Regions from separate parts of the Agarivorans aestuarii genome, predicted to be linked through region 2. Evidence: predicted binding sites of a transcription regulator. Region 2 holds the regulator's gene; each other region holds the start of a gene.
What was found. Region 2 encodes FNR, which switches genes on or off when oxygen is low (the NO sensors DNR and NnrR bind a similar motif). Its sites were predicted from a motif close to TTGATCTAGATCAA; they were not measured.
Positions count from the first base shown of each region.

Region 1: the regulator FNR is predicted to act here: its motif matches at 4,192-4,205, upstream of gltA (citrate synthase).
Region 3: the regulator FNR is predicted to act here: its motif matches at 2,476-2,489, upstream of K5609_RS01235 (Hsp20/alpha crystallin family protein).
Region 4: the regulator FNR is predicted to act here: its motif matches at 5,488-5,501, upstream of napF (ferredoxin-type protein NapF).

Region 1 covers NZ_AP023033.1:2,614,149-2,622,037, forward strand. The annotation lists gene sucA (2-oxoglutarate dehydrogenase E1 component) at 1-528, opposite strand, end outside; gene K5609_RS12155 (succinate dehydrogenase iron-sulfur subunit) at 653-1,366, opposite strand; gene sdhA (succinate dehydrogenase flavoprotein subunit) at 1,377-3,146, opposite strand; gene sdhD (succinate dehydrogenase, hydrophobic membrane anchor protein) at 3,152-3,493, opposite strand; gene sdhC (succinate dehydrogenase cytochrome b556 subunit) at 3,487-3,867, opposite strand; gene gltA (citrate synthase) at 4,267-5,538, shown strand; gene K5609_RS12180 (DUF2947 domain-containing protein) at 5,610-6,086, opposite strand; gene kdsB (3-deoxy-manno-octulosonate cytidylyltransferase) at 6,113-6,847, opposite strand; gene K5609_RS12190 (Trm112 family protein) at 6,844-7,032, opposite strand; gene lpxK (tetraacyldisaccharide 4'-kinase) at 7,022-7,889, opposite strand, start outside.
Region 2 covers NZ_AP023033.1:2,321,751-2,329,639, forward strand. The annotation lists gene ccoP (cytochrome-c oxidase, cbb3-type subunit III) at 1-458, shown strand, start outside; gene K5609_RS10835 (FixH family protein) at 486-1,025, shown strand; gene K5609_RS10840 (heavy metal translocating P-type ATPase) at 1,015-3,402, shown strand; gene ccoS (cbb3-type cytochrome oxidase assembly protein CcoS) at 3,399-3,572, shown strand; gene K5609_RS10850 (sulfite exporter TauE/SafE family protein) at 3,550-4,221, shown strand; gene fnr (fumarate/nitrate reduction transcriptional regulator Fnr) at 4,290-5,033, shown strand; gene uspE (universal stress protein UspE) at 5,170-6,102, shown strand; gene ttcA (tRNA 2-thiocytidine(32) synthetase TtcA) at 6,183-7,079, shown strand; gene K5609_RS10870 (glucosaminidase domain-containing protein) at 7,076-7,834, opposite strand; gene cobB (Sir2 family NAD+-dependent deacetylase) at 7,831-7,889, opposite strand, start outside.
Region 3 covers NZ_AP023033.1:259,863-267,751, forward strand. The annotation lists gene K5609_RS01220 (Re/Si-specific NAD(P)(+) transhydrogenase subunit alpha) at 1-417, opposite strand, end outside; gene K5609_RS01225 (hypothetical protein) at 830-1,273, shown strand; gene K5609_RS01230 (hypothetical protein) at 1,516-1,677, shown strand; gene K5609_RS21805 (hypothetical protein) at 2,199-2,324, shown strand; gene K5609_RS01235 (Hsp20/alpha crystallin family protein) at 2,597-3,016, shown strand; gene K5609_RS01240 (LysR family transcriptional regulator) at 3,009-3,902, opposite strand; gene K5609_RS01245 (multidrug effflux MFS transporter) at 4,002-5,201, shown strand; gene K5609_RS01250 (condensation domain-containing protein) at 5,247-6,545, shown strand; gene K5609_RS01255 (GrxA family glutaredoxin) at 6,686-6,943, shown strand; gene K5609_RS01260 (DUF4250 domain-containing protein) at 7,109-7,303, shown strand; gene K5609_RS01265 (hypothetical protein) at 7,362-7,889, shown strand, end outside.
Region 4 covers NZ_AP023033.1:2,469,004-2,476,892, reverse strand. The annotation lists gene K5609_RS11610 (YgiQ family radical SAM protein) at 1-1,651, shown strand, start outside; gene narL (two-component system response regulator NarL) at 1,915-2,550, opposite strand; gene K5609_RS11600 (type IV pili methyl-accepting chemotaxis transducer N-terminal domain-containing protein) at 2,565-4,253, opposite strand; molybdenum cofactor riboswitch at 4,352-4,490, shown strand; gene moaA (GTP 3',8-cyclase MoaA) at 4,480-5,454, shown strand; gene napF (ferredoxin-type protein NapF) at 5,625-6,113, shown strand; gene K5609_RS11585 (chaperone NapD) at 6,110-6,370, shown strand; gene napA (periplasmic nitrate reductase subunit alpha) at 6,367-7,889, shown strand, end outside.

The DNA of each region.
Region 1 (7,889 bases), 290 kb from region 2:
AATGTGCATATACTCTGCACCAATAGAGCCACAGTAGGTTTTAAGTAAAGACTTGTGCAAGTCTTTAAGCGCCATGGTGTCTTTACCAATGGCATATGAGCCTACGTTAAACGTTTCTTCAAAGTCTGCGCTATCTAAAGCATGAAATTCTGGAGAAAGGTCGGCAACTCGTTCTTGCTGCCATAAACCTAAAGGATCCAGTTGAGCATGCTGATGTCCGCGAAAGCGGTAAGCATTAATCAACTGTAATACTTTAACTTGTTTGGCACCGTGTTGAGGATCTTCAACCGGAGAGCTAAAACGAGAGGAATCTTTCGCTAGGCGACGAAAGTAATCACGAATAGGAGCGTGAGGGGTATCTTCAGATGTACCTTCCACAGCAGGGAGTTCAGAGAACACCTCCTGCCATTGTTCAGATACAGAAGAAGGATCTTCTAAATATGCCTCATAGAGGTCTTCCACATAGGTCGAATTAGCACCAGCTAAATGCGAGGACTCTAGCCAGGCCTTCATTACGCCATTTTGCATTTAAACGCTATCCCTTTATTTTCTACGTCACTGTATGACTTTATAGGGTTTTATAAAAAAATAGCCATCCTACCGAAGTAAAATGGCTATTTAGAACCAGCTAATTATAAAAATTAACTTTTTGCTAAACAGCCCGTTTTATCAGCATCGACTTAATATGGCCGATAGCTTTTGTCGGGTTCAATCCTTTAGGACAAACACTTACACAATTCATAATGCCATGACAGCGGAATACGCTAAAGGCATCATCTAATTCTGAAAGACGCTCATCAGTGGCCGTATCTCGGCTGTCTGCCAACCAACGATATGCTGCCAATAAGCCAGCAGGACCAACAAATTTTTCTGGGTTCCACCAGAAAGAAGGACAAGACGTTGAACAACATGCACACAGAATACACTCGTACATACCATCTAACTTTTCACGCTCTTCTGGGCTCTGCAAGTTTTCACGAGCCGGCGGAATTTGTTCATCATTAATTAAGAACGGCTTAATACGGGCGTAGTTATCATAAAACTGGCCCATATCAACTACTAGGTCACGCACTACAGGCAAGCCCGGTAATGGGCGAATCACAATGTCGCCCTTACCTAACAAGTCTGACAATGGTGTAACACAAGCTAAACCGTTTTTACCGTTCATGTTTATGCCGTCTGAACCACAAACACCCTCACGACATGAGCGTCTAAAAGCTATGCTAGGGTCTTGTTCTTTAAGCAAAATCAATGCATCTAGCACCATCATATCAGAGCCCTCAGGGACCTCAAGCTGATATGACTTCATATTTGGCTTAGTATCTGTATCCGGGTTATAGCGGTACAAAGAAAAATTAACGTTCATTACCGCCTCCTTAATATGTACGAATTTTAGGTTCGAAAGCTTCACGCAGATTTGGTGACATATTCACCTCACGACGTCCCATAGTCTCTTTAGCTGGATCAAACAATGAGTGGCATAGCCATTGTGCATCATCACGCTCTGGATAATCGAAGCGACTATGCGCGCCCCGGCTTTCTGTGCGGAAGTTTGCAGCATGGGCAGTTGCAATTGCAGTTGCCATCAAATTGTCTAGCTCTAAGCACTCTACGCGCTGTGTATTAAAGTCTTTAGACTTATCGTCCAAACGAGCATTGGCTAAACGCTTACGAATAACTTGTAACTCTTCTAAACCCTTCGCCATAGACTCACCTTCACGGAACACCGAGAAGTTAAGCTGCATACACTGCTGTAGGTCTTTACGAATTTGAACTGGGTCTTCGCCGTCTGAAGTAGAATTTTCCCAACGATTATAACGAGCCATGGCACGGTCTAACTCTGCGTCAGTGGCGTCAGCCATATTTATTTCATCGTTTAGGTATTCACCTAGGAACTTACCAGCAGCGCGACCAAACACCACCAAATCAAGCAATGAGTTACCGCCTAAGCGGTTGGCGCCGTGTACTGATACACAAGCGATTTCACCCACTGCAAACAAACCGTTGATGATTTCATCTTCGCCTTTCTCGTTTTGGGTAATAGCTTGGCCGTTTACATTACAAGGCACACCACCCATTTGGTAGTGACAAGTAGGAATAACGGGGATTGGTTCTTTAACAGGATCAACGTGCGCAAATGTCCGAGACAGTTCACAAATACCCGGTAAGCGGCTCTCTAGAACTTCTTCGCCTAGATGGTCCATCTTAAGTTTGATGTGTGGGCCCCAAGGTCCATCACATCCACGGCCTTCGCGGATTTCAGTCATCATTGAACGAGCAACAACATCACGGCCTGCCAAGTCTTTAGCATTTGGAGCATAACGCTCCATAAAGCGCTCACCGTCTTTGTTTAATAAGTAACCACCTTCACCACGACAACCTTCGGTCACTAGTACGCCGGCACCAGCAATACCGGTTGGGTGGAACTGCCACATTTCCATATCTTGGATTGGTACGCCAGCACGCAACGCCATGCCCACCCCATCACCGGTATTAATGTGGGCGTTGGTGGTTGAAGCAAAGATACGCCCTGCTCCACCAGTAGCTAATACGGTTGCTTTAGCTTTAAAGTAAACCACTTCACCACTGTCGATATCCATTGCAGTACAACCTACAACATCACCGTCAGCATTTTTTACTAAATCTAAGGCATACCACTCAGAGAATATAGTGGTCTTCTTTTTAACGTTTTGCTGATAAAGCGTATGTAACAAGGCGTGGCCGGTACGGTCAGCAGCTGCAGCAGTACGAGCAGCTTGCTCGCCGCCAAACTCTTTAGACTGTCCACCAAATGGGCGCTGATAGATTGATCCGTCATCAAACCGAGAAAATGGCAAACCCATCTTTTCTAATTCAATAATAACTTCTGGACCTACATTACACATGTATTCAATGGCATCTTGGTCACCGATGTAGTCAGACCCTTTAACGGTATCGTACATGTGCCACTGCCAGTTATCTTTGTGTGAATTACCTAACGCAACCGTTATACCACCCTGAGCAGATACAGTGTGAGAACGAGTTGGAAATACTTTTGAAATCAGAGCGCAAGATTTGCCCTCTTCAGAAATTTGTAAAGCAGCACGCATTCCCGCGCCGCCAGCACCGATTACTACGGCGTCAAACTCTCGAATAGAAATTGCCACTCGACTTACCCCCAAATAACAAACAGGCCGGTCGCAACATAAATTAGCGCCAGAACTGTTAAAGAAAACTGTAAACCAACACGTAATGCAGTGCATTTAACGTAATCAGTTAACACTTGCCATAAACCAATCCAGGCATGGATTAGCATCGATAAAAGTGCAAGTAAGGTGAATACTTTGGTTGGAAGCCAAGCAAAAAATCCACTCCAAGACTGATAAGTCACATCATTAAATGCGAAGAAGCCAAGCAAGTAGATTGTATATAGGGTTAAAATAATGGCGGTTGCGCGAATGAGCAAAAAGTCATGTACGCCGCTACGGCCAAAAGTTGCAGCATTAGTTACCATACGATTACTCCCATTAGTACCGCCAGTACAGCAGTGATAATGAATGAGATTTTAGCGCTAGATGAGGCACTATCTAGTTCTTCCCAATAGCCCATGTCCATGATCAAGTGGCGTATTCCGCCAACAATGTGATACATCAACGCGCTAAGACTTGCCCAAATGATTAACTTCACTAAGAAGTTATCCATAATGGATTGCACATTCGCAAAACCTTCTGCTGATTGAAGGGATTCAGCAAGTAGGCCTAACAAAATAGCCAAGGCGAAAAAAGTAATCACACCGGAAACACGATGCAAGATGGACGCAATTGCGGTAATGGGAAATCTGATGGTTTGTAGGTCGAGGTTTACTGGTCTTTGTTTTGTTTTCACGATTCTCTGCCCACTCAGGTCCTTGAGTATTATTATGGTTATAAAGTGAGGCTCTGGACAGAGCAGCGAGTTGCGATAATGTTAATTTTGTGAACTTAAGGCCTAAATTAAGACTAAAGTATAAAAACTAACATTTATATTGCGCAAAAAATGCTCGGACTAGCGCCATACTTCGAAGAAAGTATAACGCCCACATTATACAAATACAATTAACATTTCCTTCATTTAGCTAATTTAGCGCAACGAAACAGCCAACTTAAATCGAAAATTTAACATAAACGCTATAAGTCACCATATTTCACAACCAGAGCCAATTGACATTGGACCTTGATCTAGGTGAGAATGTGCTGCGCTTTGTATCCAAAAAAACAATACAATTAGAACAAGCAAGGGAGACGTGCTATGGCTGACAATAAAGCCACCCTAACGCTGCCAGGCCAAGAGGCATACGAGATGCCGATTATGTCTGGTACAGCAGGACATGACGTAATTGATGTTCGTACACTAGGTAAGAAAGGGTATTTCACTTTTGATCCAGGTTTCTTAGCGACAGCTTCATGTGAATCAAAAATCACTTATATTGATGGTGAGCAAGGTATTTTGTTACACCGAGGTTACTCAATCGAGGACCTAGCAAAACATGCTGATTATCTTGAAGTTTGTTACATTCTTTTGTTCGGCGAACGACCAAACGTTGAGCAATATGAGAACTTCAAAACCACTGTAACGCGCCACACCATGGTGCACGAGCAGTTAATCCACTTTTTCCAAGGTTTCCGTCGTGATTCGCACCCTATGGCGATTATGGTGGGTGTAGTAGGCGCATTGTCTGCTTTCTACCACGACTCGATGGACATCTCTAATGAGCGTCACCGTGAAATTGCAGCTTACCGCTTGATTTCGAAGATGCCGACATTAGCAGCAATGAGCTACAAGTATTCCGCTGGCCAACCGTTTGTTTACCCTCGCAACGACTTAAGCTACGCTGCTAACTTCCTTAATATGATGTTCTCAGTACCTACTGAAGAATATAAGGTAAGCCCTGTTGTTGAACGAGCAATGGACCGTATCTTCACTTTGCACGCTGACCACGAGCAAAACGCCTCTACCTCTACAGTGCGTTTAGCGGGCTCGTCAGGCGCTAACCCGTTTGCTTGTATCGCTGCTGGTATCGCCTGTCTATGGGGACCTGCTCACGGCGGTGCCAACGAAGCGTGTCTAACCATGCTAGAAGAAATTGGCTCAGTAGATCGTATCCCTGAGTTTATTGAGCGCGCTAAAGACAAAAATGACCCATTCCGCTTAATGGGCTTTGGTCACCGTGTTTACAAAAACTATGACCCACGCGCTACAGTAATGCGTGAGAGCTGTCATGAAGTGCTCAACGAGTTAAACATCGATGATCCACTACTAGACGTAGCGATGGAATTAGAACGTATCGCGCTTTCTGACCCTTATTTCAAAGAGAAAAAACTATTCCCGAATGTAGATTTCTATTCAGGTATCGTTCTTAAGGCAATTGGTATTCCAGTAAGCATGTTTACTGTAATCTTTGCGCTATCTCGCACAGTAGGCTGGATAGCCCACTGGAAAGAAATGATGGAAGAAGAAACCCAACGTATCGGTCGTCCTCGTCAGCTATATACTGGTGAACCACACCGTCCGTTCAAGTAATACTTCTTACTTAGCGCCATAAAAAAACCGAAGCACTTGCTTCGGTTTTTTATTAGCTCTTAACCCATCAGCTAAGCAGGCTTATTGCCAAATTGATAGCTACCATTGGCAAGGAACTGGGCGACTTCGGTACGCTTTTTCGCAATCAATAAAGCACCATCATCCATAAACAAAAAGTTTTTCCAACATCGCTTAAAAACAGCCCAAGTAGTTTCAATAACATTACGTTGGTCATTACAATAATAAACCACTGTATTATCTTGCCAATTAAGATGAACCAGTAACTCTTCGGGTAAGTCTAGCTGCTCGCTATCCCATACCGTTTCCCAGTTACCCTGCCCACTCCAGGTATCTATACTAAATGCCCAATCCCCTTTACGGAAAAAGTCTGGGTGATCAACTTGTTTACTGACTAAGTCTTTCCACAATAAATTAGCTCGGGTTTCCGTCATCGGTTTTATTGCGGCGCAATCTTCACTGCTAATAGGTAGATCAGCACGTCTAAAGATCCAGGCCTTCTTGTGCTCATTTAAAGGAATATAATTCATATTATCTCAATTACTAATGGCTAAGATCAGCCGAATAATGCGCGTACTTTCTCTAAATCTTCTGGAGTATCTACCCCATGAGCCGGTGTTTCGATGGCTCTAGCCATTTTGATTTTATAACCGTGCCACAGAACACGTAGCTGCTCTAGTTTTTCCATTTTCTCAATGGGAGACGGACTAAGCTGCAGGTATTCTCCAACAAAGTGAGCGCGATACGCGTAGATTCCTATATGTCGAGAATACATTTCGCATTGCCAGTCCCCATCCCTTTCGTGAGGCACCGCCGAGCGGCTGAAATACAAAGCGTGGTCGTCTTTATCACACACAACCTTAACAACGTTAGGGTCATGAATGTCTGTATCCTCATATATAGGCACCGACAAACTCGCCATTTTTACTTCGGGCGCATCTTCTAACAAACCGGCGACTTGGGATATCACCATTGGTGGAATTAGTGGCTCGTCACCTTGAACATTTACAACGATGGTATCGTCTGAGAATGCTAATTTTTCACACACTTCCGCCAAACGCTCAGTACCCGATTCGTGAGAGGCGGAAGTGAGAACAACCTCGGCATCAAAGCTCTGAGCAACATCTACGATACGTTGATCATCAGTTGCAATAACGACGCGTTCTGCACCTGATTTACAGGCCTGCTGATAGACTCTTTCAATCATCGTTTTACCGGCGATATCTTGCAGTGGCTTAGCCGGTAAACGGGTAGACTGATAGCGCGCTGGAATAACCACTATAAATTTCATTGTGGTAACTCGTTGGCCGACATTTCTCTAGCTTCATTAACTAATAGAACCGGAATGCCATCTTTAATGGGATAGGCTAAACGGTCAAACTTACACACTAACTCGTTATTGGGTTTATCGTAATGCAGCTTACCTTTACATAAGGGGCAAGCAACGATTTCTAACAAATTATGTTCAACTGACATGAATTTTTTCCTGTAACAATGAGAAAAATTGCTGATAAAACGCATCAGGCAGCATGCTATCCACGGGTAAATAATACCACTCATCACCTGCTGTATGACGATATTTAATCGCATCCTTTTCTGTCATGATTATACGTTTTTCAAGGAGTTCTTTATGTTGTTCTTCACTAAGGTGCTTGTGGTCATCTAAGCTGACTCGCTGCTTACAGTCAAAGCCTAAGCCTTCAAGTGAATCAAAGAAGCGCGCTGGATTGCCAATTCCTGCAATAGCTGCTTCAAACTCTGTAACATCCTTCACTAATTGCTGATCCCTCACGCGGCGTAAACCACTGGCCTGCAACTGTAATAAGTGACTATGAGCATTAAACAGTGGTTCGCCGTTACTCACAAGCAGATCTACCATTGATAGCCTAGAGGCTGTTTCTCGTAAAGGACCAGCAGGTAAACACAAACCATTGCCTAAGCCACGCTGAGCATCAATCACCGCAATTTCTATATCGCGTTGCAAGGCATAGTGTTGCATTCCGTCATCACAAATAATCAGGTCACTGCCCTGCTCGACAGCTACTTTACAAGCTGCACTGCGGTTTGGGTCAACGATCACAGGGCACTGAGTTCGCTGATGAATGAGCAAAGGCTCATCACCACACTCTGAGGACTGGCTTGTAGCATTAACAATAAAAGGATAGTGCGGTGCTTTACCGCCATAGCCACGGCTAACAACCGCGGGCATAAAACCGCGCTGCTTCGCGGCTTCAACCAAGGCTAATACAACGGGTGTTTTGCCGTTTCCACCAACACTGATATTACCCACAATGGCCACAGGAACTGGTGGGCGATAGCTTTTAAGCCAAGAC
Region 2 (7,889 bases):
GTTCTTCAGCTCGTGGTGGCAAGGGTTTCCCTAACTTAACCGACGGCGATTGGTTATATGGCGGAAGCGGCGAAGCGATTAAAGCTAGCCTTATGCATGGTCGTCAAGGTCAAATGCCTGGTTGGGAAGCAGTACTAGGTGATGATGGTATTAAAGAAGTTACCGCCTATGTTCTAAGCTTATCTGGCCGTAAGGTTAACGATGTAGATGCAGCAAATGGTAAAGGCCGTTTCGCAGTATGTGCAGCTTGTCACGGCGCTGATGGTACCGGTAATCAAACGCTTGGCGCACCTAATTTGACCAATGGTATTTGGTTATACGGTGGTTCACGTCGTGCTGTTGAAGAAACCCTACGCTACGGTCGTAACGGTGTAATGCCAGCTTGGAAGGATATTCTAGGAGAAGATAAGATCCAGCTTATTTCTGCCTACGTTTATCAGCTTTCTAAGAGCGAATAGACTTAAAATTTATAAAAAGCGACGCCTATGCGTCGCTTTTTTTTGTTATATTTAAGCCCCCCTTGTGAATGGAAGTATGCTGTTATGCAACAAGCTTGGTATAAACAATTTTGGCCGTGGTTTTTAATTGCGCTGCCTACGGCTGCTGTAGTTGCTAGCCTAACTACTTTTTATATTGCTGCTACAACTAACAACGACATGGTGGTTGAGTCTTACTACAAAAAAGGTAAAGCAATTAACGCTGACTTGTCGTTAATTGAAAAAGCGGCTCAATTGGGGATCAAAGCATCTGTTTCACCAGCCACCAACGGTTTGGTATTGGATATGTCCTTGCCTGAATCCTTAAAAAACCAACCACTCAAAATTGAATTAGCGCATAAAACTCTCGCAAAAAATGACCGCAGTTATGTCGTTACTGCTGATGGTAACGGTCGCTACCGCTTTGGCGATGACTTAAATGACTCTGGCCGCTGGTTTATTCGTGTTAGTCCAATGGATGATTCCTGGAGATTACAGGAAGAATTACAACTCCCGCTTTACAACGCAGAAGAAATAGATGGCAAGTAATCAAGGCCTGTGTTTTCACTGTAACGAAGTTATTCCCAAAGGTGTAAATCTACATGTTTCAATTCTCGGTAGCTCTCAAGCAATGTGCTGCCAAGGTTGTGCTGCCGTTGCGCAAACAATTATTGAAAGTGGTTTAGAAGACTATTACCAACATAGGACAGCTGCGGCACCAAGTGCTCAAGGCTTAGTCCCAGACGCCTTAGTTAAAATGTTGGAATATGATGACGAAAGCGTTCAGCTAGAGTTTGTTGCACAAAACGAAAACAGCAAAGAGGTTTTACTCTCAATCGAAGGCATTGCCTGTGCTGCTTGCGCTTGGTTAATCGAAAAGCAATTATTGCATATTCCCGGTGTTCAGAAAATTCATGTGAACTCGACCACCCAACGTGCGACGCTTGTGTGGGATGACCAGCACGTTAAGTTAAGCCAGCTACTGCAAAGTGTGCAAAAACTTGGTTATAACGCCACTCCCTTTCAAACTGATAAGCAAGAAGAAATAGATCGCAAGTTATACCGTAGCCATTTGCTAAAACTTGGTGTAGCCGGACTAGCCACCATGCAAGTAATGATGTTTGCCATTGCGCTATATGGTGATCTGTTTGATGACATGGAGCTTATCTATCGAGATTACTTTCGCTGGGTGAGCTTAATCATGGCAACCCCAGTGTTGCTATTCTCGGCTCAGCCTTTTTATTTTGGTGCTTACCGAAGCCTCAAAGCGAAAACTCTCAATATGGATGTACCAGTGTCCATTGCATTATTAGGCGCTTATAGTGCGTCACTGTATGCCACGGTAAACGGCACTGGTGAAGTCTATTTTGAATCGGTTTCTATGTTCACATTTTTGTTATTGCTTGGCCGTTTGCTCGAGTTGCGTGCTAGACGCAAGGCCAGTGAAACCAGCTCTAATATGCTTAAGTTAGTGCCTAAGTTGGCTATGCGGATTGATGAGTCCGGTCAACAACAAAAGGTTGCAGCGAGCCAGCTTAAACATTCAGACATCATCGTCATTTTGCCTGGCGAGGTGGTGCCAGCCGATGGACAAGTGGTGTTTGGAGAAAGTGAATTTGATGAGTCTTCACTTACTGGCGAATCACTACCTATTACTAAAAAGCACGGTGACAAGGTATTTGCCGGTACGATTAACCATGAACAAACTGTTCATTTAGAAGTAGAAGCGGTATCGCAAAATACCTTTATCGCTAATATCATGCGTTTACAAGAGCAGGCGCAAAGCGAAAAACCTAAGATAGCAACAATAGCCGATAGCGTAGCCCGCTATTTTGTTTTTGGTTTGCTGGTGATCGCCGCGCTCACCTACACCTACTGGCATTTTCATTCACCAGAAGATGCCTTTTGGATTACCCTTGCTGTTTTAGTTGCTACTTGCCCCTGCGCCTTATCGTTAGCAACACCTGCTGCATTGACAGCGGCCACCCATAAATTGTCTAAAACAGGCTTATTGGTTAAACGTGGGCACGTATTAGAAAGCCTGGCTAAAGTCACGTCAGTGGTATCTGATAAAACAGGAACACTTACCGAGGGCAAGCTACAAATTAAACACGTTAATACCCGTGATGATGTTGATGAGACGACAACGCTTAACTTGATTGGTGCTTTAGAAGCACAAAGCTCCCATCCAATTGCCAATGCCTTTAGCGAATACCAGAGCTACACGGCAAAAAATATAGAACACCATACTGGCTTAGGTTTAAGTGGAGAGGTAAAAGGCTTACAGCTCAAACTAGGTAAAGCGTCCTTTTGTGGTCAACCAGCCGAACCAAAAGCTGGAATGCTCGAACTAGTATTAATGGTCGATGATAAGTTAGCTGCCAGAGTTTATCTTTCAGATACCATCAAAAAAGACGCTGTTAGGTTTTCTCAAGGTTTAAAAACTCGAGACATCTCGCTTTCAATGTTAACTGGAGATGACTCTGCACAAGTGGAATATGTTGCAAAACAGTTACATATCACCGACATCTCCAGCGGCGCTTTACCTCAGCAAAAACTTGAAGTGGTTAGAACTAAAACGCAAAAGTCCCCTCACCTGTTAATGCTTGGCGATGGAGTAAACGACGGCCCAGTTTTGGCTGCTGCACCGCTGTCGGTTGCTATGGGTTTAGGCACCGACATCGCAAAATCTAGTGCAGACGCGGTGTTGCTCGGCAGCAAACTTACTACCTTACTTACTGCAATGGACCTTGCTAAAAAGACAAAAAAGATTATTGCGCAAAACCTCGCGTGGGCCTTGGGGTATAATGCCCTGATATTGCCCTTGGCAGTAGCAGGTATAGTTACACCCTATATGGCCGCTATTGGCATGTCGTTATCATCCCTGGCGGTACTCACTAATTCCTTAAGGTTAAACAAGCAATGAGTATTATATTTGTCTTGATCCCCATCGCCCTCATCTTTGTATGTGTAGGAATTGGTATTTTTTTCTGGGCTGTTAAAAGCGAACAATTCGAAGACTTAGACCGCCAAGGTATCAACATACTGTTTGACGATAAAAATAAGAGCAAACATGACGATGATCGCCCAAGCTGATTTTGCTGCTGCATTTATCACTGGTTTATTAGGCGCCACGCACTGCATAGCAATGTGTGGCGGCATCGCTTGCATCTTAGGGTCTCGCGCAAACAATTCCTCCAATAAGTTTTTAGTAAGTATCGGTTTTAACCTAGGCCGCATCCTAAGCTACTCGATTGCCGGTGCTATTGTTGCCGGCTCTATTCAAGCCATTAGCCAAGTTCATCGCTCGGTTTATATGTTGGTTGGTTTGCAATGGTTTGCTGCAATAATGCTCATCTTACTGGGCATCCACCTTACTCGTTGGTGGTCCATTCTTACTCCCCTAGAACAACTTGGAAAAGGTTTATGGTCAAAGGTACAACCTAGGGCAAGTAAGATGTTAGCACTACAACATCCAGTAGCCAGCCTACCTTTAGGCATGTTATGGGGTTGGCTACCTTGTGGTTTGGTATATTCAACTCTGGTATTAAGTGCTAGCCAAGCACATTGGCTAAACGGAGCAGGCGTGATGTTTAGTTTTGGTTTAGGTACATTTAGTGTGATGTTGCTGGCTGTATTACTGGGCCAACAATTGACTAAACTAATGACAAATCGAATATTACAAGTGTTTTCAGGATTGAGTGTTTTATGTCTGGGGATCTACCAAGTTGTTACATTGTTGTAGCAATAGATCTAGAAAACTTATTACATAAAGAGTAGAATTGCCTCGAACTCCTATAGCATAGTTTGAGTATGAGCATTAACCCAAAAGCTAGTCAAAGAATCCAAACTGGTGGATGTGAAATCCACTGCCAAGATTGCAGTATCGCCCAGTTATGTATCCCTTTCTCTCTTAACGAGACAGAGCTAGATCGCTTAGATAGTATTATTGAGCGTAAAAAGCCTATACAGAAAGGTGAAGAAATATTTGCTGCTGGTGATAAGTTAAAAAGCTTATACGCCATCCGCTCTGGCACAATTAAGTCCTATACCATTACCGAGCAAGGTGATGAACAAATTACCGGTTTTCATTTAGCTGGAGATTTAGTTGGTTTCGATGCCATTAATAACCAAGAACACCCTAGTTTTGCGCAAGCGCTAGAGACATCGATGGTATGTGAAATTCCGTTTGATACCATGGATGAATTGTCTGCCACCATGCCAAAATTACGCCGTCAAATGATGCGCTTAATGAGTAACGAAATTGTTGCAGACCAAGAGATGATTTTGTTACTAAGCAAGAAAAATGCTGAAGAACGCTTAGCTGCCTTTAACGGTTTATCGCAACGATTTTCTGAACGAGGCTTCTCGCCTAGAGAGTTTCGTTTAACAATGACGCGTGGTGATATCGGCAACTATTTAGGGCTAACTGTAGAAACCATCTCCCGTTTACTTGGTCGTTTCCAAAAAGCAGATATGATTGGAGTAAAAGGCAAGTATATCTCAATAACAGACCGAGACGCTCTCCGCCAACTAGCTGGTACCAAACAAAGCTAAGTATCTAATAACACTGACCTGATTTACATCAATCTATGGTAAAAAAATCTAGGTCAGTGTTAACTATCTCTAATTTATTTCCTACAAAATGAGCTAAAGTTAAGTAGCTATTCCAGACGATTCTAGGAGCTGCTTTATGATTAAGTATCGTAATATTTTGGTGGTTATCGACCCCCTTCACGACACCCAGGCGGCTTTGTCTCGTGCAGTGTTTCTTGCACAAAAAGAAGACAAGGCAAAAATCAAAGCTCTACTCACTATTTATGACTTTTCTTACGAAATGACCTCCATGCTCTCAGGCGAAGAACGTGAAGCAATGCGCTCAGGCGTTATAGAGGAGCGTAATGTTTGGTTAAATGAAGTAATTGCTGCAACAAACACCGCTGGTATAGAAATAGAAACTAAGGTAGTTTGGAATAATCGATTATACGAAAGTGTCATTGAAGAAGTACTCGACTTTGGTCACGACCTAGTGGTGAAAGCGACACACCCCCACCCAACTTTACAGTCTATTATTTTCACACCTAACGATTGGCACATTTTGCGCAAATGCCCTACGCCAGTATTGATGGTAAAAGAGCATGATTGGCCAACGGAAGGCAAGATCGTTGCTGCGATACACGCTGGTGCCGAAGACGAAGAGCATCACAAGTTAAATGAACGAATAGCAAATGAAGCAAAAGATCTAAGCAAGTTACTCGATGCTAATTTACATGTAGTTACTGCCTATCCAGCAGCTCCGGTGAATATTGCCATAGAGTTACCAGATTTTGACCCGCTTAAGTACAACAAGAACGTCATGGAGTTCCACAAAACCGCACTCAATAAGTTTGTAGAAGAACAATTTGAACAAGCGGTTACTACACATCTAGAAGAAGGCTTACCCGATGACGTTATCCCCGAGGTGGCAAACGATATAGATGCTGAAATCGTTATATTAGGCACCTCTGGCAGAAGCGGCTTTAGTGCGGCACTTATTGGTAATACAGCTGAACATGTTATTGACCAATTAGACTGTGATTTATTGGCGCTTAAACCGCAAAACTTTGTGAGTCCTTTTCAAAAATAGATAGTGCTTAACTAACGTAAAACATTGCTTAAGCAAAGCGGGGTTATATAATAGCCCCGCTTTTTTATTGGGAACACACTATGTCAGTTACAGCAAAACAACAATACAACCACAACAAACTACAAAAGCGACTTCGTCGTCATGTTGGTCAGGCAATTGCCGACTACAATATGATTGAAGATGGTGACAAGGTAATGGTTTGTTTATCTGGTGGTAAAGACAGTTATGCAATGCTAGACATACTAATGAACTTGCGTGCTCATGCCCCGATACACTTTGATATTGTTGCCGTTAATTTAGACCAAAAACAACCGGGCTTCCCAGAGCACATATTACCCGAGTACCTTGACGGCCTAGGTATTGAATACAAAATAGTAGAAGAAGATACTTACTCGATTGTTAAAGATAAGATCCCAGAAGGTAAGACAACCTGCTCGTTATGCTCGCGTTTGCGCCGTGGAATATTGTATCGAACGGCTACTGAGCTTGGCGCTACAAAAATAGCCCTTGGCCATCACCGTGACGATATTCTAGAAACGCTATTCTTAAACATGTTCCATGGCGGCAAGCTTAAAACCATGCCACCAAAACTTGTTAGCGATGATGGTAAGCATGTGGTTATTCGCCCGATGGCCTATTGCAAAGAAAGCGATATGGAAAAATATGCTGAGCTAAAATCTTTTCCTATCATCCCCTGTAACCTTTGTGGTTCACAGGAAAACCTACAACGTCAGGCAATTAAACAAATGCTAAATGACTGGGAAAAGCGATTTCCTGGTCGAATTGAATCAATGTTTAGGTCTGTTCAAAATGTTGTGCCTTCACACTTACTAGACCATCAACAGTTCGACTTTAAATCAATAACTCGTGATAGCGGGGTTATTGATGGTGGTGACATTGGCTTTGATGCTCCAGAGTTAGAAGACCAGCCAAGCCAACAAAGCCAGGCTGGTATTGTGCAAGTTGTTGAGCTTTAACCCGCTATAATCGGTGTGCGGGTTGGCCAAATTTTTTGGTTAACCCTCATCATTTGCTGTAACTCTTCAACGTAGGCTTGACCGCGTTCAGAATAACTACTCAGTTGAGTCGCGAGCTCTATCGCATTTAATTCTCCGCTAGCACGAGCTTGATTACGTTGCTGCTGGAAGCCTTTGTAAGCTGGATGACTGTTTAAATTGTTCATATAAACGCTTACAGACTCATACACACTATTAAACCTTCTTACTTCGTGATTAGCACCATCGTTACGGTTTAACGGAACCAAACCACAGCCTTTTTTATAACACCATTGACCAAATAAATTATTACCTTCGCGAGCAAATCGCGAGGTTCCCCAAGCAGATTCATTCGCCGCCTGTGCCAATACCAATGCTGGTGGAATTAAATCAACTTTAACTAACAATTGTTGTATTTGAGTGTTCGCATCCAGTGATTGCTCTACTCGATATAGTTCACCAAGTTCGTTTAAGGTTTGTTTCTGTTTGTTTGAGAGGGCTGAGCTCTTAGCTAACTTTGCGGCTATAGCTTCCACTTCTGAGCGTTGCTGTAATATTTTGCTATTGCTTGCTTCTATTAGCGGAGTAAGAAAGTTGGTAAAAGTTTGCTTCTTCTGTTGAACATTTTCTATTTCGTGCAGTGGAGGTAAATTTTGTGATTGTGCTTGCTGCTCTGGGGATTGTTCACAAGCAATCAAAAATGCTGCTAGTAATCCCGCTAAAATAATTCTTTTCAATTATTAACTCTTAGTTCTGAAGTGAGCTCACTAAGAAACTCAGGTACTAATTCGC
Region 3 (7,889 bases), 2.1 Mb from region 2:
TAGCGAGCTACGTGCGTCCAATGATTGAGCACGAGAAATCCGTGGCACCATGTCCATGGCTAATAAGTTAACCTTGGCTGCTTTAAATTTTTCAAGCAATTCTGGATTTTGTGCAGGCCATGCAAAACTGGCTACCGTTGCGCCTTCCTTTATAAGAGAAAGTTCGTCGGTGGTGTTGTCGCTTCCGTCTAGTGGAGCGTTAACCTTAAAGATGAGGTCAGCTTGAAATGCTTGCTCTTTGCTTACAATTTCTGCGCCTGCTTCGCTATAAGCATCATCATTAAAGCTGGCTGCTGTTCCTGCACCGCTTTCCACTGCCACAGAGAAGCCTAGTTTAAGCAACTGCTCTACGGTTTTTGGGGTGGCGGCTACCCGGCTCTCCTGGTCGAAGATCTCCTTAGGTATTCCGATTTGCATAGTGTGTTCCTGCTAATGGTTGTTATGTTGAGTTGCTGTGTTGGCAACACGTCGCTGCATATTAAATGTTTGTTAGCTACTGCATGTTAGCTAATTTTTCGCATTTGGTGTGTATGAAAGAAAACTACGGCCTAACAGTCAAGTAACTTCGCACAAAAGTATCGCTTATTTCCATTGGTCAAACCAATTTGTAAAGTTTATCGGTGTGATAGGTTATGCCTAGGTTGAATAAAGTTAGCAGAATGTAACGCGCACCTGTGTAAAAGCTTAGTAGTGGCATGGAAATAGCAAGAACCCATTGCGTCTACTACTCTTTAATAAAAGCACCTTACCAAGCTTGGCAAGGTGCGAGATGTAAACCAAACCATAAGAGGAAGTAGTTCACTAAACTAACGTTGCGTTGGAGGTTGTTATGGGTATTGCATTATCGTTAATGATTGCAGTATTGGTGTTGGCAAACATGGTTCAGGCAAAGCCTAAACTGGCGCTCGACTTTAGTGTTGAGAACGAGCTCGAACAACCTCAAGCTTCTAGTGATTTATTCAATGATATTAATTGGTTACAAGAACAGCATTTTAGTGCTCGCAGCGCTAGCAGTAATCAGCTTCCTACTAATACTACCGAGCAATCTGAATTTTTACGTTACCAGCAAGTGCCGCAATGGCGTGCAAATTGGCGTGGTGGAGTGCGCTGGCAAGCGCAAAATAACTTGTTGTTTCGTGCCAAAGGTAACCGTTTGTCGGGCCACTTAACCTTGTCGAACAAAACGCTGTGTGCAATTTGCAAAACGCAAATCGACACCACAGTATGGAAAGATGGCCACGTACAGCTGCAGCTAAAGTCTTACTTTGAGTAACTGGCCATCTATCTTGATGAGCACTGTTGATGCTAAGTGCAATGCCGGTGTTTACTTTATAGCCAGCTCTGGGTAAATAAACTTAGGCTTTTGCTGTTTTTAGTATTATCAAATCAGGTTTTCTAAACCGCTATTTCTTCTTCTTTAATTCCCAGCAGATTAAAACCTTCACGAAATGTTAATTTTGATATGGCTTGAGGGTAAATCATCAGGATATACTCCTAAAAAAAGAGGAGATTATCTTGGGCTATTTGTTGTTGGCCTTAATGCTTGTATTAGTTTTACCCGCAGTAAGCTTTTTTCTCGGTTATATCCACCTTTATCTAGAATATGGCGTGGTGGTGTCGGCAACCATTATTGCATTATGGCTTTTCTTCGATTTCGTAAAAATCAAAAAGCGCTAAGCCTAGCCTGTGAGCGGCCTGCGCTCTAGTTTTATAACTGTCTTTTATGTCATTAGTTACTATTTTGAATAATTATTCACTAGGCTTTGTTTGAATGATAGCTCGGTGTAAGTAACTGATTCATCTATTGTTATTTTCTCGGCTTAACCCGAATATAGCCAAACAGATATAAAACACATTTTATACATGCCAAAAAGCTATAAGTAATATTTTCTTATATTTTGCCTTGTTTTTAAGTTGTTGTTTTTTATGGGTATTATTTTTTGTGGATTTGGCTTGCATCCCCAAAGTGGTAAATTAGTACTTCACATTTCTAGCAAAAGCCTATAGATTACCTCCCGCAAGACTGAGCTAGATCAAGAAATGTTTGGCTAAATGGAATTTTTACTGATTATTTCTTGTGCAATTTTTATTCACTAGCTAGCCTTACTTACGCAAGTGGCAATAAGCAAAATATAACGAGAAATTAAACATAACATTTAACTTTTTCACCCTTGCAACAACTTAGGAGATTTATCTAAATGGAACAAGACCAACAACAAACGATGCGTTGTTTTGCAACTGGTAAAGGTTTTTTTGTGCGCCTTCCAATCAGTGAAGATATTGAAGCAAAAGAATGCGAATCAGATGTTGAAGCGGCCGAGTAAACTACCCCGTAGTTGCCTTTTTAACTCGTGACTCGAACTAACGCTTGTTACATCCTAAACCGCTAGCTTTGGCTAGCGGTTTTTTTATGCCCGTCTCCTACCGCATAATTTGTACCTTTTCTTAGCCTCAAAATAATAGTTATCGATGAGTTTGCTTTAGGTCAAACTCGCTAGTTATTTTGGCCTCAACTTCCTGTTAGGCCAGTTTGTCTCTACTAAAATTAAATTGAGTAAGCTGTTGTTTAGTGTTGGTTCTAACTAAGGAGCTTATTATGAACATGTTACCTAGAGATCATTGGTTTGGAGAAGACCATTTATGGGAGCAGCTTTTTAGCCCACAATTTGCCATGCGTGATGATGGGTTTTTCCAACCGCGTGTCGATATCATCGACAAAGAAGATAGCTACTTATTTGTTGCCGAGTTACCTGGTGTGGCTAAGGAAGATATTGATGTGCAGCTACACGATGGTGTGTTGAGCATTCAAGCCAAAATTGAGCAGCAACACCAACAGCAGGGTGACAGTGTACTGCGTAAAGAACGCCGCAGTGGCTTTTTCCGCAGAAACATTAATGTTGGTAAAGCAATTCAAGCTGAGGATATTAGCGCTGAATTAGTCAACGGCCTGTTAATGCTTAAAGCGCCCAAAGCTGTTGCTAAGGTGAGTGAAAAGCAGCAAATAGAAATTAGTTAAGCGGAGTACCGCCTTGGCTTTGTTCACGTAAGTGCTGTAAAAAGGCGCTGATATTGGGGTTTTCGAAACGCTGAGCTGGATAATAGGCGCATACGCTGCGTTGCTCAGACAATAAGCCGGGTAGCACTTCAACTAACTTCCCGTCTAATAGATGTTGTTGTACCAGATCTTCTGATACTAATACTACGCCCATATGGTGAACAGCTGCTTGAATGGCTGCCATAGGGTCATGAGTAACAAAGCGACAAGCTTGGTTAAGCACAGTGCCTTCATTTAGTTTTACACCGCCTGCTTTGATTTGCCCTTGCACCAACAATAGCGGTAGAGCTTGCAGTTGCTTTGCGCTTTGTATTGGGCCGCAGCCGGCTAAAAATGTGGGGCTGGCAAAACACTTCACCGCGTAATTAAATAGATGCAGCATGCGATAGCTAGTGCTATCAAAATTGTCTAACTGGCGCGTTACTACAATGTCGAGTGATAAATCTGGAATTTCCCCTGGCTCTACCTCTAATAACTCAATATTAAGGTGCGGATGCTTTGGTAAAAACGAAGCTATTAAGGGCGTCACAAATAAACTGCCCGACACCGCAGGAGCGCCAATAGTGAGGCTGCCTGTTAAGCCAAGACTAGAGGGGCCAAGTTGTTGGCGCATATTATTGAACTGGCTTAACCAATCGCAACTTTGCAAATAAAACTGCTGGCCTTGCTCGGTGGTGCGCACCCTGCGAGTGGTACGTAATAGCAATTGGCAATGCAATTGTGACTCTAACCAAGAGATGCGTTTACTGCAGGCTGAGGTAGTAATGTTGAGTTGCTGCGCTGCTTGCACAAAGCTGCTGCTTTCCACCACTGCTACGTAAGTTTGCACCGCGTTCAACCAATCCATATTCGGCCTCTTTGATTAATTGTTTCCTGCTGGGAAATAAATCATGTCTTTGATGAATGATTATCCGCTTTTGGCTTTGTTTTACAATGAAGAACGCTGATGTATTGGAGTTTATTAGTGAGCTATTCGCGAGTCCCGCTGTTTTTTTCTATTGCCTTTATTGCTTGTTCCCAGTTAACCAATGGATTGCTGGCGCCTGCCTTACCAGAAATGGCCACGCATTTTGCGGTAGAAGAGCATTTAGTGCAGCGCCTTATTGTGGTGTTTATTTTAGGCTTAGGCATATCCCAACTATTTTATGGCCCGCTAGCCGATAGTTATGGCAGGCGACGGGTATTTTGGATGGGGCAGGCAGTCTTCCTGCTGGGTAATCTACTCACCTTTTTGGGCTTTAATCATCTTGATTTGTTATTAGCTGGTGTACTTATTCAAGGTTTAGGCGCAGGCAGTAACCAAATACTGGCCCGCTGTTTAATTAGTGACAGTTACCGCGGTAAAGAGCTAAAGCATGGTTTTGCTTGGTTGGGCATGGCGGCGTCGGTTATTCCCGTTTTAGGTCCGGTTATAGGCGGCATAGTGACGGCTTATTGGGGCTGGCACTATCTATTTGTGATCATAGGTATTGCTGGCGCGAGTTTACTGATTATTGCTGCCAAGCTATTGCCAGAAACCCAAACAGAAGTTGGCCCGCCGCTAAACTTGAACCGTGTGGCAAACGACTACTTAAGCTTGGCCTTCGATCGCCACTTTATTCATTACTCTAGCTTTGCTTGGATCGCCAGCATTGGTTTGATGTACATGATTAGTAGCGCACCTTTTGTATTGCAGCATGGCTTTGGTTTGTCGGCTGATGATTTTGGTTTAGTGATGATAATCCCTGCTGCAGGCTTGGCTTTGGGCAGTGCTTTTACTCGCCGCTTTAACGGTCGCTGGCCAGAGCAACACATTTTGCTGCTAGCGTCGTTGCTGCCTTTTATTGCAGCCTTTATATTGCTCACTCATGCAAGCACGTTAATTTGGGTGATAGTAGCGATGAGTTTGATCAGCATTAGCGTAGGAGCTATTTATCCTATTTCTCAATCTGGTCTGTTTGGACACTTTTCGGGGCAAGCTGGCACGGTGTCTGCCTTAAGTGGCACAACGCAGATGACCCTTACCGCCTTAGCCGTTGGTGGCTTAACAACTGCCTTTATGCCGAGCCCAAGTGCGATGGCGATCATATTTAGTGTGATGGCTTTAGCCTTAATACTCAACATGGTGATCCAGATAGTGAAAGTGAAAGCACCAACTATGCAATGATTGCTGCTTATTGAGTTATCTGCAGTTTACTTGCTTTAGGGGGTTATGATGACGATTCGCCAATTGGGAAAAACTGAATCTTTGTTTGCCGAGTTAACCAGCACGGGTGCCATGTTGGTGGTGAATGCGGTGACAGTGACAGGTAAGATAAACACTCACTTTATTCCGCGAATCCATCAGTTATTGCAACTTCGCCACCCGTTTTTGTCACTGTGTTTAAAACAAGTGGCGCAGCAATGGCAGTGGCAAGAGTGTTCTAACCAGCCAGAACTTGAAGTGGCGGAGATTGATGAAAGCAAGCTGCCATTTTCCCGAGCACTGCGTGACTCCATGCAGCAACAAACTAATACTCCGCTCAACGTTGGCGGTCCGCTTTGGCGGGTATCGGTTTTGTTAGGTCAGCAGCAATCGGCTCTGGTGATTAGCATGCATCACAGTATTTGTGATGGCTTGTCGGCGGCTTCTTTGTTAGCTGAGTGGTTAGAGCGGCACCAGCAAGTGGCTCAACAAATGGTGCCAGATATTCAGCGCTTAAGTATTCGCGCTGGCGTTCACCAAGCCTTGGCCATGGATGAGTACTCGCCTGACGATAACCCTTTTGCCACTCCGATTAGTCCGGCTCAAGCAGGAGTATGGCTAAACCAAGCTGGTTTAACGCAAAACCAACAGAATAAACTGGAGCTGTTGAATTTTAGCCAGCAACAATCTCAGCGTTTATTAGCGATAAGCCGTAAGCATCAAGTGAGCCTAACTATTACTCTTTATTGCGCAGCGATTGAAGTAGCCGCAAAGATTGCTCGCTCACCAGTGAGTAAAGTAAGTGCAGGCGGTAATGCCAATGTTCGACCAATAGTTGAACCACCGGTAAATCAGCAAGAACTGGCTTGTTATGTTTCTATGTTTTCTTTTGAAGTGGCTAACGATTCATCGCAAGGCTTTTGGCAACGCGCTCAGAAAATTAAACAGGCCTATAAAGAGAAAGTCGACTCTGGTCTGCACTTGGTGTCGTGTAACGACAATTGGTGGGAGGCGCAGGCACCACGCCGCGCCGATGATGAAATGCAACAAGTGGCTGGCAGGTTCAATTGCTTACACCTATCTAATCTTGGGCCTTTAGAGCTGGTGTTTGACTCTTTGGAAGGTTCTGGTTTAGTTCCCCAGCAATACTATTTTACTGCCGCTCAGCATTTGGTAGGGGCCATATTTTGGCTTGGCGCGCAGAGTGTCGCTGGCGCATTAAGTCTTACGGTTAATTGTGTAGAACCGATGGTTGACCAAGCAATGCGTAACGACTTTAGCAGTTTGCTTAAACAACGCTTGTTAGGCTTAATTGAAGAGCGTTGAGCGATGAAAGATAAAGCTAACAGACGAGGTCTATAAGATTTGATAGCTAGTACCTATCGCTAACAGTGAAATATTCGATTTTTTTATTTAGTAGCTAGCCGCTATAGTAGGGCTAATTCACATTGGTTTTGGAGTTTAAGATGTTTGCAGTAATTTTTGGTCGCCCTGGTTGCCCTTATTGTGTTCGTGCCAAGCAGATCGCCGAGCAATTAAGCGAAGCACACGAAGACTATAACTACCGTTATGTTGATATTCATGCTGAAGGCATCTCAAAAGCCGATCTTGAAAAAACTGTAGGTAAGCCGGTTGAAACGGTACCGCAGATTTTTGTTGACGAGAAGCACGTTGGCGGGTGTACCGAGTATGAAGCACTAATGCGCGAACAGTTTGATATTTAATACAAGATTACCTCACTAAAGCCCGGCACTCGCCGGGCTTTTTGTTGCTTATCACTTAAGTAAACAAAAAAATACAGCATTGTTGCTAGCGCTTAGCTACAAAAGTGAGGATTGTTTAACTAAGCTCAAATTAACTCGATGTAGCCAATAGATGAGGAGTTAATTATGGATGCGAGCTATATGTTGAACCTCGAAGCCAACATCTTATTAGGTATTGTGAATGAGAAACTGCGCTTAGAGTGTAACAGCCTAGAAGACCTAGCCTTAACCTTTGGTTTTGAAGAGCGTTCTTTAGCGCGCCGTTTAGAAACCATTGGTTACCATTACGATGTGATAACCAATCAATTTAAGGCTATTTAAACTTGGCTTAAGTTACTGAATGTTAGACACTGTTGATGTGTCTAACAGGAGGTGACCGATGCTAAGAAAAATAGGATTATTATTGGCGTGCTGTGTTTCGCTGCCCGCACTCGCGGATGTAAGCATTGGTGCTGGTTATACTTTTGGTGGCGAAATGACCGACCTAGACACTGAACAGACCTATTCGGTTCGTTCGGCTCCTTCTTATATGGCCGCCTTTGATTTTGCTACTAGTCGTGGCGAAAACCGCAAACGTGAGACTTACGAAAACTACGTGGGAGCGTTGGTGTCTTGGCAAAACACCGAGATGGACGACTCGGCCAATACCGATGTTGACGTGGTATATGCTCATTTAACCGCATCTCGCCGATGGCAATATGAAAACTTTGAAACCTTTGCCAGCGGTGGCGCCGGTGTTACCCATTTTGCTGCCAGCCCAGGTAGTGATACCCAGCGCTTTTCTATTAGCTTAGGTGGCGGTTACTTTTATCACCTCACTGAAAACCTCGATTTAAAATTAGAAGGCCGTTTATATGGTACCTTTGTAAACGAAGGTACCAGGATAGAGTGTGGCCCTGGCTGCCAA
Region 4 (7,889 bases), 150 kb from region 2:
TGCCCACTATGATTACTGGTCTGATAAAGTGCGTCGCTCGGTACTGTTTGATGCAAAAGCAGAGCTGCTTATCTACGGGAATGCTGAGCGTCCTTTGGTCGAAGTCGCACACCGCCTTAGCCAAGGTGAGGCAATTAGCGAACTAAATGATGTTCGTGGAACGGCGATTATTCGTAAAGAAGCGTTGCCCGGTTGGAGTGGCTTAGATTCAAGCCATCTAGATAAGCCTGGAAAAATTGACCCTATTCCTAGCCCGTATGCCGAAATAGAGGAAAGCTGTTCGAGTAAAGAGGCCGAGACAGTTGACCCCAAAGAAGCCGAGCAAGCTAAACCGATTGTTGTGCAATTGGAAAAGAAACGCCCTTGGGAAAACGTATATATTAATTTGCCGGCGTTTGAGCAAGTTAAAGTTAACCAAGTGCTTTACGCCCATGCTTCTCGGATTTTCCACTTAGAAACTAACCCAGGCTGTGCCCGAGCATTAGCTCAGCGCCATGGCGATAGAATTGTTTGGCTTAACCCTCCTGCGTTGCCGTTAAGCACTGAAGATATGGATGGCGTGTTTGGTTTGCCTTATCAGCGTGTGCCGCACCCAAGTTACGGCAAAGCTAAGATCCCTGCCTACGACATGATTAAGTTTTCAATTAACATCATGCGTGGTTGTTATGGTGGTTGTACTTTCTGTTCAATTACCGAGCACGAAGGGCGAATTATTCAAAGCCGCTCAGAAGATTCCATCATCAACGAGATCGAGCAGATCAGAGATCAAGTTCCTGGATTTACAGGCGTTATTTCTGATTTAGGTGGCCCAACGGCCAATATGTATCGACTAAATTGTAAAAGCCCAAAAGCCGAAGAAACTTGTCGCCGCTTGTCTTGTGTTTATCCGACTATTTGTCATCACATGGATACCGACCATACACCAACTATCGACCTGTATCGTAGGGCTCGAAAGGTGGAAGGGATCAAAAAGATTCTTATTGCTTCTGGTGTGCGTTACGACCTTGCCATTGAAGACCCTCGTTACGTTAAGGAACTCGCGTTACACCACGTTGGTGGCTACCTAAAAATTGCGCCAGAGCATACTGAGGAAGGCCCGTTATCTAAGATGATGAAACCGGGTATGGGCACTTATCATAAGTTTAAAGAGCTGTTTGATAAATACTCGAAAGAGGCCGGTAAAAAGCAGTACTTGATCCCTTATTTTATCTCGGCGCATCCTGGCACTAAAGATGAAGACATGGTGACACTGGCATTGTGGTTGAAGAAGAACAAATTTCGACTTGATCAGGTACAGAACTTCTATCCATCACCGCTTGCTAACGCTACAACTATGTATCACACCGAGCGTAATCCGCTGCATAAGGTGAGTCATACTAGCGAGCGTGTATCGGTAGCCAAGAAGGGCCGTCAGCGTCGCTTGCATAAAGCCTTACTGCGTTATCATGATGAAAAAAACTGGCCAATTATTCGAGAAGGCTTAACCAATATGGGCTTAACTAAGCTTATTGGCAGCGGCTTGCATCATTTAGTGCCTGCAGATAATAAGCGCGGTGGTCGTGGTGCTGGTAATCGTGGTTACAAAGGGGCGAAAAACAGCAACTTTGCTGCAACACGTTTTACTAACAAACAGTTCAAGCAAACGCGTTAATAAAAAAAGCGGCGTAAGCCGCTTTTTTTATTTCAAGTGTCTAAGTACGTCTAAAGCTACGCAGCTTACTAGGGCGTAGACTGCCCATCTGATCAGAGAATATTCGTCAGCGTTTAGATGGTTAACCGGTTTAAAAAACATTCTTAAAGGGTTTAACCAGTCTTGATGGCGTTTTGCGTGCAAAAACATCGCCCTTAATGCGAAGCTCATCGCCAAAAAAAGGCAAGCGGCTTCGCTTATAAGTAGCGCGTTAATCATAATAATTAAGCTATATGCTCAAGATACATCACGGTGAGTTCTACTCGTGATTTTGCATTAAGCTTGCGTAATAGACTTTTCACATGCACTTTCACCGTTCCTTCGGTAATTTTCAGCGTTGATGCTACTTCGCGGTTACTAGCGCCTTTAGCAATCTCGTTAAGCGTTTGTAGTTCACGTTTGGTAACGGATTCTAGTTTCTCGGCAAATTCGTCAGTTTCGTGCAAACAGCTAAGGAAGGGCATTAGCTCTTCACTTAAAACTTGTTTACCGGCTGCAGCTTGTTTTAGTTGTTCGTGCAACTGCTCAGGTTCCATATCCTTAAGCAAGTAGCCGTCGGCCCCAGCGTTAATTAGATTAATAACGTCTTGCTTTGAATCTGACACGGTGAGAATAATGATGGTAGAGCTAACCTGTTTTTCACGAAGCAGTTTTAAAGTATCTAAGCCTGATAAGCCCTTCATGTTCAAGTCTAATAGCACCACGTCGGGTTCTAGCTCGCTGCAAAGTTCTACGGCCAGAGCACCGCTGCCTGCTTCAGCAACAACGTTAAACTCAGGTTCGATGCTCAAAAACTGCACAATGCCTTTACGCATTAACGGGTGGTCATCTACAACAAGAATGTTGATTGGGTCGCTCATAGCTTGCAAGATCCTTAATTACTCTTTCTAGGAAAGGTGAGTTTTACCGAAACACCACCGGACAACGATTGCTCAAAACGAATATCTCCATCTAAACGCTGAGCACGTTCTTGCATAATTTGCAGTCCGTAATGGTCGTTAACTTGTTTTAGTTTGCCGCCCTGTAAGCCGTTATCTGCTACTTCAACAGAAATAAGCTCAGAGTCGCCAACACATTTAACCCAAATTTTATCACAGTCAGCATGTTTTAAAGCGTTTATGATCGCTTCTCGAACAATTTGTATTATGTGAATTTGCTTATCAGCTTCAACCATATCGTTTGATATATTTGTCTCAAGTTCAATGACTTGAGAGTTCTGGGTGTTTAACTCTTCTACTAATACTTGTAGTGATTCAACTAACAGGGCACTTTTAATGGTTAAGCGGAAGGTAGAAAGTAACTCTCTCAGTTGGATGTATGCCGCACTTAGTACCGATTGTATTTCTTCACTAATCTCCATGCTTTGTTGGCAATCGCAGGGAGTTTGCTTAAGTTGGCGTTGTAATAAGCTAGTTTGAATTTTTAAGTAAGATAAGGTTTGAGCCAAGGAGTCGTGTAACTCTCGAGCAATAGTGGCGCGTTCTTCCATTAGCAACAATTTTTGTTTTTGTAACAAGCTTTGTTCAAAACGCAGAACTTTTGTCACGGTGCGGCAGTAACTGGTAACAATCGCCGCTCTGTCTTGAGGGACCGTTGGCAACTGTAAAGAGCCGTATTGCTCTTGGTTAAGTTGTAAAGATATTGGTTCTTCAAATTGCACATTTTGGTGCTGTAACTCTACCTCTATGTCTAACTTGTCGATGTATAGTTTGGCACCCTCTATTCCTAGAGTTTCGCAAAGTAACTTTAGCGACTGCTCTAAATGCTCTTCATTTAGGGTACTGTTAAACAGAGTTTGCTCTAGGTTATATAAGAAGTTTAAATCGCGGTTGGCACGGCGTAGTTCTTTGGTTTTAGCTTTAACCTGGTTTTCAAGGGTTTGGTAAGAGTGATCTAAGTCTTGCGACATAGACATTATGCCCTTGGCCAAGGTTTCCATTTCAATACTGGCATAGGTAGTTGGGACTGATATTTTAAAATCACCCTGTTGCACTTGTTTGGCCGCTTCTACCAATCGGTAAATGGGTTTTGAAATATTTCGTTGAATGTAACAAAGGGTATAAACAGCGATAAATGTAATGATGGCAAAAGCGATTAATTGAAGCAGGGTAAGAGAGAAGACTTTGGATTCGGAGTTATACTGAGTTTCTGCTACAAATTGGTCGATTAGGTCGACAAATCCCACGATCTCGTGGTCAAATTCATCAATGTTCTTTTCGATAACAAAAGGTTTAAGCTGTACCCAACGTTGTTTTACTTCGAGGTAACGCTGCGCGATCACATCGTTGTGTTTTGCAGCCTTAGTTAATGCATCACTGTTTAGTGAGGTCTCAAACTGCTGCATTTTTCGTTCTACTTGTTTGTCGTAAACGTTTAAGGCGTGTGCCATTCGATAACTCTGCATACGCAAAGACCCAGCAATATTTATCGCTTCTGCATCATTTAGACTGTTTACTAATGTGGTTAAGGAGCCAATCGCCACTAGGGCAAATAGAAACATCATCACACTTAACAAGCGGATTACCGCTGTGCCAATCGAGCGTTTACCAAAAAAACGTTTCAAAAATAAGTCCTTTTAATTCAACAAGCTTATCCAACTAATATCACAAAGCAAGTGTAACCGTTTAAGAAAGCACTTAACAAATTAAGATTTATTGCATAGCATTAAAGTATCACCGAAGTCTAAATCGACCTAAGTCACAATGATATGGCGTTTAGGCCCTTAGCATCGACTAAGCAGGGTAGAGTTCAGAAATGGCTTTGCCTCCCGCATTTGGAAAGGTTGATTTATGTTATCGGATTCATTTTCCCGAAAATTTTTCTATTTGCGTTTGTCGCTTACCGACGAATGTAACTTCAAATGTAACTATTGCTTACCTGATGGTTATCATTGCGAAACGCCCCATAGTAATCTCAATTTATCTGAGATAGCTCAGCTTGCTGAATGCTTCGCTAAATTAGGCACAAACAAAATTCGTCTTACCGGCGGAGAACCAAGCCTAAGAAAAGATTTAGTCGAGATCATGGAAGTATGCGCAAATACTACCGGCATTCAGCAACTTGCGATGACTACCAACGGCTTTAAACTGGCGAATAACGCTAAGCGCTGGCGTAATGCGGGGCTTACTCATGTAAATGTAAGTGTTGATAGTTTAGATCCACGTCAGTTTGAGTTAATCACCGGTACCAAAACTTTCACTAAAGTGATGGCCGGAATTGATGCAGCACTAGAGCAAGACTTTACTGCGGTAAAACTCAATGCTGTGCTCATAAAGCAGATGGCCCAGCAAAACTTTCGAAAGTATTTGGAGTGGATTAAAGACCGCCCGGTTGAAGTCCGTTTCATTGAGTTAATGCAAATGGGTGATCAGCCCGATTATTTCCACAAACATCATGTTGCTGGCTCTGGATTTAAACAACTGCTACTCAACGAAGGTTGGGAGCAGCAAATTCGAGCGCATAACGCTGGGCCTGCTCAAGTCTTTCAGCACCCTGATTACGCCGGCAAAATTGGCCTTATCATGCCTTATTCCAAGGATTTTTGTGCTACCTGTAATCGCCTACGCATTTCTTCTCAAGGTAAACTGCATTTGTGTTTATTTGGGGAAGAGGGAGTAGAGCTCCGCGACTTACTGCAAAACCCATCTCAAATAGACGTATTAAGTAAGCGTATTGAAGATGCATTACAAACTAAAAAAGTTAGTCATTTCCTTCACGACGGTAATACCGGCGCTACTCCACATCTCGCATCAATAGGCGGATAAGTTTTAGTGCGTGATAGAAATCACGCACTATACTTGATCTAAATCAATCATTTGAGCAAACACCCCTTAAGGGGTATGTTTTTGATTGTTAATAAAATTTACGCTTAACCCCAAGAAATTTAGGGTGGTTTTACCAGTAATGTTAAAGCCTGATTTCGTAAGGAAAACTGATGTCTGTAGACCTGTCTAAACGTCGTATGTTTAGTACTAACAAAGCGCTTCGCAGTAAACAACATCACTCTCTACCTTGGTTACAGAAGACAATAGAGTCTGGTTGTACGCAATGTGGAGAATGCGTCAAAGCATGCCCTGAACAGATTATTGTTAAGGGTAATGGCGGTTTTCCAGCAGTTGATTTCACCAAAGGTGAGTGCACATTTTGTTACGACTGTGCAACGTCTTGCCCCGAGTCTTTGTTTCACCCGAAGCAGCAACCTGCTTGGTCTAATTCTGTTGACGTTAATGCCTCTAAGTGTCTGGCACAAAACGGTGTTTATTGCCGAACGTGTAGTGATTCCTGTGAGCAAAGGGCCATTAGCATTAAGCCATTACTAGCGGGAAAAGCAGAGGTAAAAATTAATTCTGAGCACTGCAACAGTTGCGGTGCTTGTATTTCAGTATGTCCAAGCCAAGCCATTGAAATAAAGGAAGTTGGATGAACGAAGAGTACCATATTAGTAGTGCGGTGGTGTTGTGCCAACCAGACCGTATTAAAGAAGTCATCGACCAAATTAGCGATCTGGAAGGACTAGAAGTACACGGTTTTAACCCCGAGGGGAAAATCGTTGTTTCTATCGAAAGTCAGACACGCAATAACATCGTCACCACCCTAGAAGACATCGGAAAATTGGAAGCAGTACTAAGCAGCAACCTAGTATTTCACCAATTTGAACCAGCTAATGAGGAAGTATCATGAAATGGACTCGCCGACAGTTTGTTAAAGCGAATGCGGTAAGTGCCGCAGCCACCGTTGCCGGTATTAGTTTGCCAGCAAGTGCCACCAACTTAATTACTTCGTCAGAAGAAACAAAAGTGAAATGGGATAAAGCTCCTTGTCGTTTTTGTGGTACTGGCTGTAGCGTATTAGTGGGGTCTCAAAACGGCAAAGTGGTTGCCACCCAAGGTGACCCAGAATCTCCAGTGAACAAAGGCCTTAACTGTATTAAGGGTTACTTCCTTTCTAAGATCATGTACGGCAAAGACCGCTTAACAACGCCCTTGTTACGGATGAAAGACGGCAAGTTTGATAAAAATGGCGAATTTGCTCCAGTATCTTGGGATCAAGCCTTCGATATTATGGCTGAGAAGTGGAAAAAAGCACTTGCCGATAAGGGGCCAACTTCAGTAGGTATGTTTGGCTCTGGCCAATGGACCGTTTGGGAAGGTTACGCTGCTGCTAAACTTCATAAAGCCGGTTTTTTAACTAACAACATCGACCCTAATGCGCGTCACTGTATGGCTTCGGCTGTTGGTGGTTTTATGCGCACCTTCGGTATTGATGAGCCTATGGGCTGTTACGATGACCTTGAAGCTGCAGATTCGTTTGTGCTTTGGGGCTCAAACATGGCTGAAATGCATCCAATTTTGTGGTCTCGCTTAACCGATCGCCGCTTGTCTGCGCCACACGTTAAAGTTCACGTACTGTCTACCTTTGAACATCGCAGCTTTGAATTAGCTGATAACGGCATGGTGTTTACGCCACAAACCGATTTGGCAATTCTTAACTACATCGCGCACTACATCATCGAGAATGACAAAGTTAATTGGGACTTTGTAAACAAACATACTCACTTCAAACGCGGTGAAACAGATATTGGCTACGGACTACGTCCAGAGCATCCATTACAAAAAGCTGCGGCTAACCCTGATTCAGGAAAAATGACCGATATGAGTTTCGACGAATATCGCGAATTTTTGCAAGATTATAATGTCGAAGCGGTGGCGAAGCTTTCTGGCGTACCTGCCGAGAAATTGGAAGCGCTAGCGAAAGATTATGCCGATCCAAATGTTAAAGTCACTTCGTACTGGACCATGGGCTTTAACCAACATACTCGTGGGGTATGGGCAAACAACTCGGTGTACAACATTCACTTGTTAACCGGTAAAATCTCAGAGCCTGGCAACAGCCCATTCTCACTAACTGGCCAGCCATCTGCATGTGGTACCGCCCGTGAAGTGGGTACTTTCTCGCATCGCTTGCCAGCTGATATGGTAGTGGCTAATCCAAAACACCGCAAAATTGCAGAAGACATTTGGAAGCTACCAGAAGGAACCATTCCGCCTAAACCTGGTTACCACGCTGTATTGCAGAACCGTATGCTTAAAGACGGCAAGCTGAACGCTTACTGGGTTATGTGTAATAACAACATGCAAGCCGCGCCAAATATAAATGAAGAGGGTTTGCCTGGTTACCGCAATCCTGAAAACTTTATCGT